One region of the Colwellia sp. MB3u-8 genome, then DNA from elsewhere that is predicted to be linked to it. Evidence: predicted binding sites of a transcription regulator. Region 1 holds the regulator's gene; the other holds the start of a gene.
The links. Region 1 encodes FliA, which starts transcription of late flagellar genes. Its sites were predicted from a motif close to CTAAAGNTNNNNNNNNNNNNGCCGATA; they were not measured.
Positions count from the first base shown of each region.

Region 2: a site for FliA is predicted at 2,086-2,112, ahead of H4J54_RS08840 (VC2046/SO_2500 family protein). Genes of this name have one in related genera too.

Region 1 is NZ_JACGVA010000058.1:220,018-225,836, reverse strand. Features, by position in the region: gene flhF (flagellar biosynthesis protein FlhF) at 1-609, shown strand, start outside; gene H4J54_RS05720 (MinD/ParA family protein) at 980-1,822, shown strand; gene H4J54_RS05715 (RNA polymerase sigma factor FliA) at 2,120-2,836, shown strand; gene cheY (chemotaxis response regulator CheY) at 2,889-3,272, shown strand; gene H4J54_RS05705 (protein phosphatase CheZ) at 3,300-4,043, shown strand; gene H4J54_RS05700 (chemotaxis protein CheA) at 4,057-5,819, shown strand, end outside.
Region 2 is NZ_JACGVA010000061.1:31,743-37,561, reverse strand. Features, by position in the region: gene H4J54_RS08850 (response regulator) at 1-654, shown strand, start outside; gene H4J54_RS08845 (ATP-binding protein) at 730-2,022, shown strand; gene H4J54_RS08840 (VC2046/SO_2500 family protein) at 2,146-2,679, shown strand; gene H4J54_RS08835 (YchJ family metal-binding protein) at 2,676-3,164, opposite strand; gene H4J54_RS08830 (hypothetical protein) at 3,357-3,890, opposite strand; gene H4J54_RS08825 (response regulator transcription factor) at 4,395-5,054, shown strand; gene H4J54_RS08820 (ATP-binding protein) at 5,064-5,819, shown strand, end outside.

The DNA of each region.
Region 1 (5,819 bases):
ACCACCACTATTGCGAAATTAGCGGCCCGCTTTGCTCAGCTGCACGGCGCCGACCAAGTGGTATTAATTTCTACAGATAGTTATCGTATTGCTGGTTTTGAACAGCTTGCTACTTATGGTCGTATTATTGGTTGCCACGTCAAATTGGCCAATGACGGCGATGAACTAGATAGCTTGTTACAACAGTTCTCACAAAAAAAATTAATATTGATCGATACTGCCGGTATGGGACAAAGAGATATGCGTCTAACTGAGCATTTGACTACCTTAATCTCAAATGCTCGTGTTAGAATTCGTAATTACTTAGTATTAGCGGCTAATACGCAGCAGCGTGTTATGCAAGAAAATGTTGAGCGCTTTAAACGTATTCCTTTAGCGGGCTGCATTTATACTAAATTAGATGAAAGCCTAAGTGTCGGTGAAATTATAACCACATCATTACAAAACGGTTTAGCTATTGGTTATCTTACTGATGGACAAAGAGTTCCGGAAGATATTAAGGTTGCAAATGCTGAAAAATTGGTTACGCTAGCAGACAGAATGGCCACTAAATATCAAAAGTCAGGGACTGTTTCTTGGCGTAATCCGGTATCAGCCGTCGCAGTATAGATCGCGGTATAGTTAGGCCGAGCATTGATGCCAATTGAATTTAGCCAGCAACTATAAGTCAGCAGTTATCAGTGAGCATCAATATTCAAGAGCATAGGTTTATTGCTTCAGACTAAAGGTAAGTATCTACCTACCTCAGTTTAGTTTGGCGCTTGATTGATTCTTACATGGCCGTTCATAACCATGCAGGGTTTTACAGCATTAAGTTAATCTTTGTACGTCGAGGTAAACCAGTAGAACAATGCAGGAGCATATTGTCGAGCAATAGCTAGCGTATGTGATTAAACACAACGTAGGTATTGGATGATGAGGTAGCCTTAGAATGACCGATTATTTATTGCAATGGGTATTACATAGAGAAGTTATATAGATGATAGATCAAGCGAGTGGCTTAAGAAAAATGAAAAATCCCCAACCCATAAAAGTCATCGCCGTTTCTGGCGGTAAAGGGGGTGTTGGTAAAACTAATGTCTCATTAAATACTGCCATTTCTTTAGCTAAATTAGGTAAGCGGGTGTTAGTACTAGATGCCGACTTAGGCTTGGCTAATGTTGATGTTATGCTAGGTTTGCGCGTAAAACGTAACCTGTCGCATGTGCTATCGGGTGAATGTGAACTGGATGATATTATTATTCAAGGTCCTGCAGGCATTAATATTATTCCTGCGACATCAGGCACTCAATCTATGGTGGATTTAACCCCAGCTGAGCATGCCGGGCTTATTCGTGCTTTTAGTGATATGCAAACCAAATTTGACATTTTAATTGTTGATACCGCGGCAGGTATCTCAGATATGGTATTAAGTTTTTGCCGTGCATCACAAGATGTTTTATTGGTCGTGTGTGACGAACCCACCTCAATTACTGACTGTTATGCCTTAATGAAATTGTTAAGCCGAGATCATGGGCTATTCAAGTTTAAGGTGGTGGCAAACATGGTGCGCACCCCGAATGAAGGTAAAAATTTATTTGCGAAATTAGCGAAAGTCACTGACAGATTTTTGGATGTCACTTTAGAGCTTGTTGCCGTTATACCTTATGATGAAAATATTCGTAAATCTGTTAGAAAACAACAAGCGATTGTCGAGGCATATCCTAACTCGCCAGCGTCAATTGGCCTTAAAGCACTGGCCAAAAATATTGTTAGCTGGCCAGTGCCACAACAAGCCTCAGGGCATTTAGAATTTTTTATTGAGCAATTACTAGAACAATAAAGCTGTGTATGAGCTTTATACTTGAAGCTATGTATGAGCATAACGACTAAGCAGGGTTGCAATTGAACAATCTGTGGTGTTTTTTTTGCATGAGTTAAGCAAGCTTTAGCTATATCAAGTGGGTAGGTTTTTTACCGCCGGTTAAAGGTCTATCGTTAATTTTTAACTAACTATAGTCGGCCAGTGTAAACTAGCATATCTACCTAATATGCCTGTCGCCTTGTTAACTGAAAGACTAATCTATAGCCGAAACTAAAATGAAAAACCTACAGGCCCTATTTAATAAACAAGTGAGTTATCGTGTTAAAAGTACATACTTATAGTGTTGATAAATCGGCCTTGCTGGAGCGACACACAGTACTCGTAAAGCGCATTGCTTATCATTTGCTTGCCCGACTACCGGCCAGTGTTTTGGTTGATGACCTTATTCAATCAGGCATGATAGGCTTGCTTGAAGCGGCAAATAATTTTGATAATAGCAAAGGTGCTAGCTTTGAAACCTTCGCGGGTATTCGTATTCGTGGTGCCATGCTTGATGAGATTCGTCGGGGTGACTGGGTTCCCCGCTCAGTGCATAAAAATAGTCGCATGATCAGCGAAGCCATAAAAAGCTTAGAAGCGCAATATGGCCGCGACGTTACCGATGTTGAAGTTGCTGAAAAACTTGAAATTTCAATCAATGAATACCATCAGATACTTAATGACGTGAGTTCAGGAAAAATTCTCGGTCTTGATGATTTAGGTGTTAGTGACGATGTGATTGAAATAGCCCACAGTCATCAGCAAGATGAACCTTACGCTAACATTGAACAGAGTTTCTTTAAAAAGTCATTAGCCGAGTGCATTTCTTCTTTACCCGAGCGTGAAGCTTTAGTACTGTCCTTGTATTATGACGAAGAGCTTAACCTTAGAGAAATAGGCCAAGTACTTGATGTGAGTGAATCACGAGTAAGTCAAATACACAGTCAAGCGATGCATAGATTAAAAGCTCGTATGCAATCGTGGCAAAGTTAAGTAGAATATTAAAAATATTGTGAAATTTTAAATGCTATCACTGGAGGGTGTCTTGGAAAAAAATATGAAAGTGCTTGTTGTTGACGATTTTTCAACAATGAGACGTATAATCAAAAACTTGTTACGCGACTTAGGTTTCACCAATATATCAGAAGCAGATGATGGTAATACTGCGCTGCCGATGCTGAAAGCGGGTGATTTTGATTTTGTTGTTACCGATTGGAATATGCCGGTTATGCAAGGGATAGATTTACTTAAAGCCATTAGAGCGGATGAAAAACTATCTCATATTCCGGTATTGATGGTGACTGCAGAAGCGAAGAAAGATCAAATTGTCATGGCAGCTCAAGCGGGAGTTAATGGCTATATCGTTAAACCTTTTACGGCTGCAACCTTAAGCGCAAAGCTTGATAAAATTTTTCAACGTCTAGGTTAATTACCAACTTTTACACAAGGCTGTTATATGAGTAAATATACTAGTATCCATGTTTCTTTAGAACAGGCTAAATTGTTGGTTAAATACCTTGAGGCAGATCAGCAAAACAAAGCGGATGAGTTAATTGCAGAAATTCAAAACCCAATTCAAACTGCATTGTTTGAAGAAATAGGTAAGTTAACTCGCGAATTGCATAATTCATTGAATAACTTTCATTTTGATTCACGTTTGAATGATTTAGCGACTGCTGACATTCCAGACGCTAAAGAAAGATTGAATTTTGTTATTGATCGTACCGAAGAAGCGGCTAATAAAACCATGGATGTTGTTGAATCAATTTTTCCAGTGGTTGGAAATATTAAACAACAAATCAATAACGTTAATCCGCTGTGGCATAAATTAATGCACAATGAGCTTGATGTTGCTGAGTTTAAAGCATTATGTCGAGATATTGATGTTTTACTGACCACAACAGAAAAAGAAACCAGCAAAATTCATGGCTTAATGACTGATGTTTTGATGGCGCAAGACTTTCAAGATCTTACCGGCCAAATTATTCGCAAAGTTATTGATTTAGTTTGTGAGGTTGAAGACAGCTTAATAAATATGCTTACAGCCTTTGGTATGGCTTCCAAACAAGATCAATCGAAATACCTACCAAAATTAGGTGAAAACTTAGTTGAAGGTCCGATCGTTAATCTTGGAAATCGTAAAGATGTTGTTTCAGATCAAAACGACGTTGATGATTTATTATCAAGCTTAGGTTTTTAATAGGAGTGACTAAATGTCATTTGCACAAGATGATGAAATTCTTCAGGATTTTTTAATTGAAGCTGGGGAAATACTTGAGACCTTGTCAGAACAATTAGTTGAGCTTGAAAATGATCCTGAAAATGCGGAATTACTCAATGCCATTTTTAGAGGATTTCATACAGTAAAAGGTGGTGCTGGCTTTTTGTCACTTGCTGAGTTAGTTGATGCCTGTCACGGTGCGGAAAATGTTTTTGATACCTTAAGAAATCAGCAAAGATCCGTTACCTCTTCATTAATGGATGTTATTCTTAAAGCGCTCGACACCATTAATGAAATGTTTGCTCAAGTACAAAATAAAGCGCCATTAAGCCCTGCAGAGCCAAGTTTGTTAGCCGAGTTACATCGACTATCTCAGCCGGAAGGACAAGCAGAGTCTGTGGTAGAAAATGCGCTTGCAACGGCTGATGAAAATATACCGGCAGCCGATAGTAATTCAAGTGACGAAATGTCAGAAGATGAATTTGAACGCCTATTAGATGAACTTCATGGTAGTGGTGTAAAAAAAGCCAGTGCGCCTGCGCCTGTCGTTGAGCAGCCAACAACATTGAGTAGTGATAGTAGTAATGATATTTCGGATGATGAATTCGAATCATTACTGGACGAACTGCATGGCCAAGGTGCATTCTCTCCTGCGGTGACTCCAGCGCCTGCTAGCACAGCAAATTCAGCATCGGCTGATGAAATAGATGATGATGATTTTGAGTCGTTATTAGACGAACTGCACGGCAAAAATCAACGACCTAAAGCTCAAGCACCAGCAAAACCTGCTGGAGCAGTTAGCGCTGTTACAAAAGCGGCAAGTGTTCCTGCGGCGAATAAGATTACGGCTAAACCGGCAGTAAATCAACTATCAGCAAGCGCTGACAAAAAAACCGCACCGGCAAAGCCTGCTCAAGGCGAAACAACGGTGAGGGTTGATACCAAACGACTAGATCAGATCATGAACATGGTCGGCGAGTTAGTGTTAGTGCGAAACCGTCTAGCGAGTCTAGGCATGACAAAAGAAGATGAAGAATTAACCAAGGCCTTGTCAAACCTAGATGCGGTCACGACTGACTTGCAAGGCGCTGTAATGAAAACGCGTATGCAACCCATTAAGAAAGTGTTTGGCCGTTTTCCTCGTGTGGTACGAGATCTAGCCCGTAGTCTCAATAAAGAAATTAAACTTGTTCTTAAAGGTGAAGAAACAGATCTAGATAAAAATTTAGTTGAAGCTTTAGCCGATCCTTTAGTGCATCTTGTGCGCAATTCGGTTGATCATGGTATTGAAGCCCCTGATACTCGTGAAGCCGCTGGTAAGCCACGAGAAGGTATTGTGCTATTGTCAGCATCACAAGAAGGCGACCATATTCTGCTCACCATTCGTGATGATGGCGCTGGCATGAATGCTGACAAACTAAAAGAAATAGCCATAAAGCGTGGTGTTTTGGATGCCGACGCTGCAGCACGTATGTCTGATAAAGAAGCCTTTAGTTTAATTTTTGCCCCTGGATTTTCAACAAAAACCGAAATTTCAGAAGTATCAGGCCGTGGCGTAGGTATGGACGTGGTGAAAACAAAAATCACTCAGCTAAATGGCACAGTCAGTATCGACTCAGAAATAGGTGTTGGCACCATACTTGAAATTAAAGTGCCATTAACGTTAGCCATATTGCCAACCTTAATGGTGGTGATTGGTCAACAGACTTTTGCCTTACCCTTAGCCGTGGTTAATGAAATATTTCACCTTGATTT
Region 2 (5,819 bases), on a different contig from region 1:
GATCTAGTCGCTGAGTTTTTAGAAAATGAAGGTTATCACGTTAAGCAAGAGTTTAGAGGCGACACGGTAGAAAAGCGAGTTGATAAATTCGTTCCTGATTTGATTATTTTAGACATTATGCTACCGGGTAAAGATGGATTTGCTGTTTGTAAAGATTTACGGCCTAACTTTAAAGGCCCAATTTTAATGCTAACTGCGAAAGGCACAGACTTTGACCAAGTGTTAGGTTTGGAAATTGGTGCCGATGACTACGTGATTAAGCCTGTTGAGCCAAGAGTACTGCTTGCCCGTGTTAATGCGCTATTGCGTCGTGGCCAGTTGCCAACGGATGGTAAAGAAAATGCTAAAATTAATTGTGGTGAACTGCATATTAGCCGTGGTTCTAGACAAGTGACATTGCATGGCGAAAATGTTGACCTGACTAGCCAAGAGTTTGACTTACTCTGGCTATTAGCTAGTCGTTCAGGCGAAGTACAGAATCGTGATTATATTTATAAAGCGGTTGTTGGTCGCGAATACGACGGCATGGATAGAAGTGTTGATGTGCGTATATCACGCTTGCGTAAAAAATTACACGATAGTAATGAAACTCCTTTTCGTATTAAAACCATTTGGGGACAAGGCTATTTATTTGTTCCAGATGCCTGGAGTTAACTATTATTTTAGTGTGTAAGCTGGTGAGCTGTTATAGCGACTCATCAGTATTTATTTCCTTTATTTAGGCATTTTATGAAACTTGGTCGCTCATTCTTCAGCTTATATTTCCTTATTATTTCTATTTTTATCGTATTCTCATGGATGCTTGATGAAGCATGGAGTTCATATCTTGAACAAGATATAGAGTCTTACACCGGTTATAAAAGTATGCTGTTGGCGCTATCTAACTATTTAGAACAGCACCCAGAAGATCAATGGCAAGAAATACTATCGAAAGCTGCAAAGCAGTGGCAACTGCCATTAAAGTTAATGACAGCGCAAGAAGTAAATGCTATCAGCCATCAAAAGCATGCTGTCATCAAAGAAAAAAACACGCATATTTATTATGATAATAACGCGGTAGAAATTCATCACAGGATCAATAATGCTGGCACTGTGATTGTGTTGGGGCCTGCTAAAATGCCAACCCAGCCGAGGCTAGAGGCACTCATTCGTGTTATTTTGCTGGCAACCTTAGCCGGTATATTATTTTTTTGGTTACGGCTTTTGTCTCGAGACTTGGATCAGTTGCAAAAAACCGCAGTAGAGTTTGGTCAAGAAAGTTTTGATGTGGTTGCACCACAAGCAAGATCGACTATGGCAGCGCCTATGGTTACGGCGTTTAATACTATGGCCAGTCGTATTAAACGCTTAATCGATGCTCATAAAGAATTATCAACTGCGGTTGCACATGAATTACGTACACCGTTAGCCCGCACTAAGTTTGCCTTAGAAATGCTAGCCTGCACCGATGATAAAGCCAAACAAGAGAAATATCGCAAAGCCATTAGTAAAGATGTTTGTGAGTTAGAACAACTTATTAGTGAGATGCTGATTTACGCTAGTTTCGATAATGACAAACCCGAACTAAATTTTAGTGAAGAATCATTGGTGGATATTGTCGAAAAACAGGTCAGTAATTACCAACAGTTTGAACAAAAATTTAACATAGTTAACCTACTTGGCAATGAAAGAGTTGAGGTCGATCGACACTTTATTGGTCGAGCGTTGAATAATTATATTTCCAATGCCATAAAATACGGTAACGGTGAAATAGACATCACAATTACAAAAAGTGAAGAGCACTGTCAGATAAGCGTTACAGACAATGGTGAGGGAGTCTGTGATGATTTCAAATGTACTATATTTGATGCTTTTTCTCGTGGTGATATATCTCGTAACCGTGAAACAGGAGGTTTTGGTTTAGGTCTAGCCATCGTTTGTCGGATTATGGAATGGCATGGTGGTAGTGCATCTGTTGTTGATAGCAAAAGTGGTGGCGCGAGCTTTATGCTGCGTTGGCCCATTAAACAAATTGCTGCTTAGTGGATAAAAATCAGTCAATACTTTGTATTTACTATAAAAATTAATAATTAATTACGCGTAGCGTTAAAGTAAACTGTGCTGCTGCCGATACAAATATTATCGGTAGTAACACAGTAGATTATTTTGACCCTAAACGCTTTATCAAACGACATACTTGTTCATGAACTTCAGTTAGGCGAACAGCTTAATAAAAGTGTTCACCATGAGCGTCGTTCTGATTTTTCGCTGCTACTGGCCATGCTAACCGACGATGTTCGAGCGCATAGCCAATTTACACTACCACTTTCACAAACACCTGAAAAAACCACCTCATCAGAACAGTTACGAAAATATTTTCAATTACCTGATGAAGCCCCTTTAGCATTAAAAGATGTTGCCGATATAAGCCGCTATAATCAGGCAAGTTTGCTTGAACAACAGCAGTTAGAAGACTTAAGACTAGCAAACATACTTAATCCTAAACCATTAGCGTTTCGTGATGATGTGAAACATATAAACCAACAGGTTATGACTAATACCAGTTTATATTGCCAGCAAAAACATCAAGAGATGTCGTTAACAAAAACACCGCAAAGAGCTGATTTCAATGCTAAGGCTTGGTTAGCGGCAGTGCAAACTACTATTGTTAAAGCACCACTAATGGAAACGGTTGCCTAAAAAGCCTTAGCACAACAATGTTTAAACTTTTTCTCACTGCCGCAAAAACAAAACTCATTTTTTTTGGGTTTATTTAATGCTTTGCTATCTGACACCTCACCATCAAGATATCGCCATGCGCTATCTTCAAGCACAAAATTAGATTGTTCTCGCATTTGCCAAATTTGTCTGTGAACTTGATAAAAAGCGGAAAACTCTACTTGAGCACTATTATGGTTAGCTAAATCTTTTTCGTGATCACTGGCATAGTGAATAATGAGTTTCAGCCATTTTGTTTCTGCAGCCCATTGTGCGATATCATCAATGGATTGTTCAGCTTGGCTTGATTGGGCATAAGTAAAGTAAATATACTCGGCCTGTTGTGTTGCGTAAGCAGAGTAGCGTGACCGCATAAGTTGTTCTGGAGAGTGAGCAGGTTTTGTTACCATTATTAAAGGTTGGCAACACAGTGCAAAGCTTCGTTCTGAGCCGCATGGACATAACATCTAGATAAACTATTTAAAGAGCAATTATCTATAGTTTATCATGACAATTATTATGCTTTGCATGGTTTATGGCTTTAATTTTTCAGTTAATCTAACTTAACCCAAGGGTTTCTGCGCTGTAGATCAAGTCGTCGGATTAATCACAACTTATTGATTTACTTTTGTTTTAAAATATTGATTAAATATAGTTAGTTAATGCAGTTGGTTTATTACTTTAAAATCTGTTTTTTGTAATAAAATACATTGAGTTTTTCCTAAGGCAGCACAGCGAGATATTTCTTTTAATTCGGCTTGATTAAAGTTGGCGTTTGATAAAATCATCGCAGAACATGTACCTTTTAATAAGGTGTTTTTGATATGCTCTAAGCTGACATTGACCTTATTGGCATTCACTTTTAGTATTTTTGCTGGATTAATTTTACCCATGTTAGAGAGTTGTTCTAGCGAAGCATTTTCTGGATTAATCATTAAAATCCACTTTTTATCATCATGGTGGTTTTGACAAATGTCTTGGTACTTTTCAGAGACATCTCCGAGGCTATTTACACTAATAATATTACACCAAGCAGAAGATAAATTAATTTGAGGTGGTAAATTAATACTAGGGGCTATAGCTAAGCTGTTGTTATTTATTTTTAAATTTATTTTATTAGTGTTAATCATAGTGCCTACCTCGATATGCTGTATGAATGTACAGTATATCGGTTTTGATGCTATTTCAAGCATTATTTTACTGATATTTGCTCAAGGTTATAAGAAGAGTCGCTTTTTTAAAGCGATAATTTAAAGAAGTGAATCTGATTTTTTAGCTGTAAAGTAAGCGTAGCTAGCGCTTAATAGGTAGAGATTAATGACTGTTCAACACTCGGTAAATTATAGCTGCGTCACTTACCGACAGGGGATAAATTTTAAGGAATAATGGCGCTGAACACTATCCAAACACTAACTGAACATTAAAGGTGAAAAGATAAACACTGCATTTTGCTATGTTACTGGTGCAAATTGATTTAAAATAAAACGTCTACAGAGCTAACGACAATAACCAAGGATATTAACCAATACATATCCAATTACGTTGTTAATTTATCTCGAACTGTATAGCCAAGCCATTGAGTTTACGTGCTAAAACTATTACGATTAGTTATGTGTAAATAGCTAAATTTTCATCCACAGTTTGGCTTGAAATAAGTTAAATAAGTTAAATAAGTAAATAGGTTCTAAAGTAACAATATGAGAATTTTACTCGTTGAAGACGATCTGCCATTAGCACAAGCATTACAACAGTCGTTGCGACATGAGGGCTTCTTGGTTAACCACGTTGATACCGGCGAAGACGCTTTAATGTCATTGGCTATTCCTGATCATGACATGGTAATTTTAGATTTAGGGTTGCCTGACATGGATGGTTTATTAGTGCTAAAAAAGCTTAGAGCTAAAAAGAAAACTACGCCAGTTATTGTGCTTACCGCGCGCGATACTGTTGAGCAGCGTGTACAAGGACTAGACTTTGGCGCCGATGATTACTTAATTAAACCTTTTGACATTAACGAACTTCTTGCTCGCTTACGGGTGATTGAACGCCGATTAGGCACTGCTGATAGCGCAATAATTTCCATTGCCTTGGTCAAGCTTGATACGACTGCCCACAAAGTGTTCATCGAAGATAAAGAACTGTCCTGTTCAAAAAAAGAATATATGGTGCTAAAAGTATTAATGGAAAATGCTGGGCGAATTCAGTCACGAGAGCAAATTGAATCTCGCCTTTACGATTGGGGTGAAGAAGTGATGAGTAATGCGGTAGAAGTCCATATTCACAATTTACGCAAAAAGTTACCTGAAAAATTTATCCAAACGGTTCGTGGTGTTGGCTACACCATCAATAAGGCTTAAAAGTTTATTATGCCTATTCGTCGTTATCTAGTGCTAATGCTGTTATCAATTATTACCTTAGTCATTTTTGTTTCTGCTATTCAGGGTTATAAAGCGAGTATGCGTAAAGCAGAAAGTGTATTTGATAATGAATTAGTCTCTTTAGCTCAGGTTATAACGGCCGTTAAGCTACCTAAAGGTGTCATTACGCACCAAGCAACCAGCAATTTTTCTTATCAAATAGTGCTTGATAACCAGGTAGTAACACGCAGTGATAATGCGCCAAACACACTAATAAATACCTTGAATACTGGTTTTAAAGAAACTAATTTCTTAGGTAAACGCTGGCGGACTTATACCGATAAAATAACAGATAACTCAGCAACCAATACTTGGGTTATTATTGCGCAACCATTAAAACAAAGATTTGACCTTGCTGAGGATATAATTTTATCTGCGGTTACCCCCATTATTTTAGTCATGCCATTACTGGCATTCATCATTTCATTGGCGGTGCGGCAGGGCTTGAAACCGTTGACTTTTTTAACTCGAGCACTCAAAAATAAAAAAGCAAATGATCTTAGCCCGTTAACGGTCAGTTCAAGCACAGAACTTGCGCCAGTGATTGAAACATTAAATGAATTATTTCTGCGACTGTCATTATCGTTTGAACGTGAAAAGCAATTTGCCTCAGATGCTGCCCATGAACTTAGAACGCCATTAAGCGTATTGAAAATTAATGTTTATAACCTTCAACAAAGCTTTAATGATGTCATGCTTGTTAAC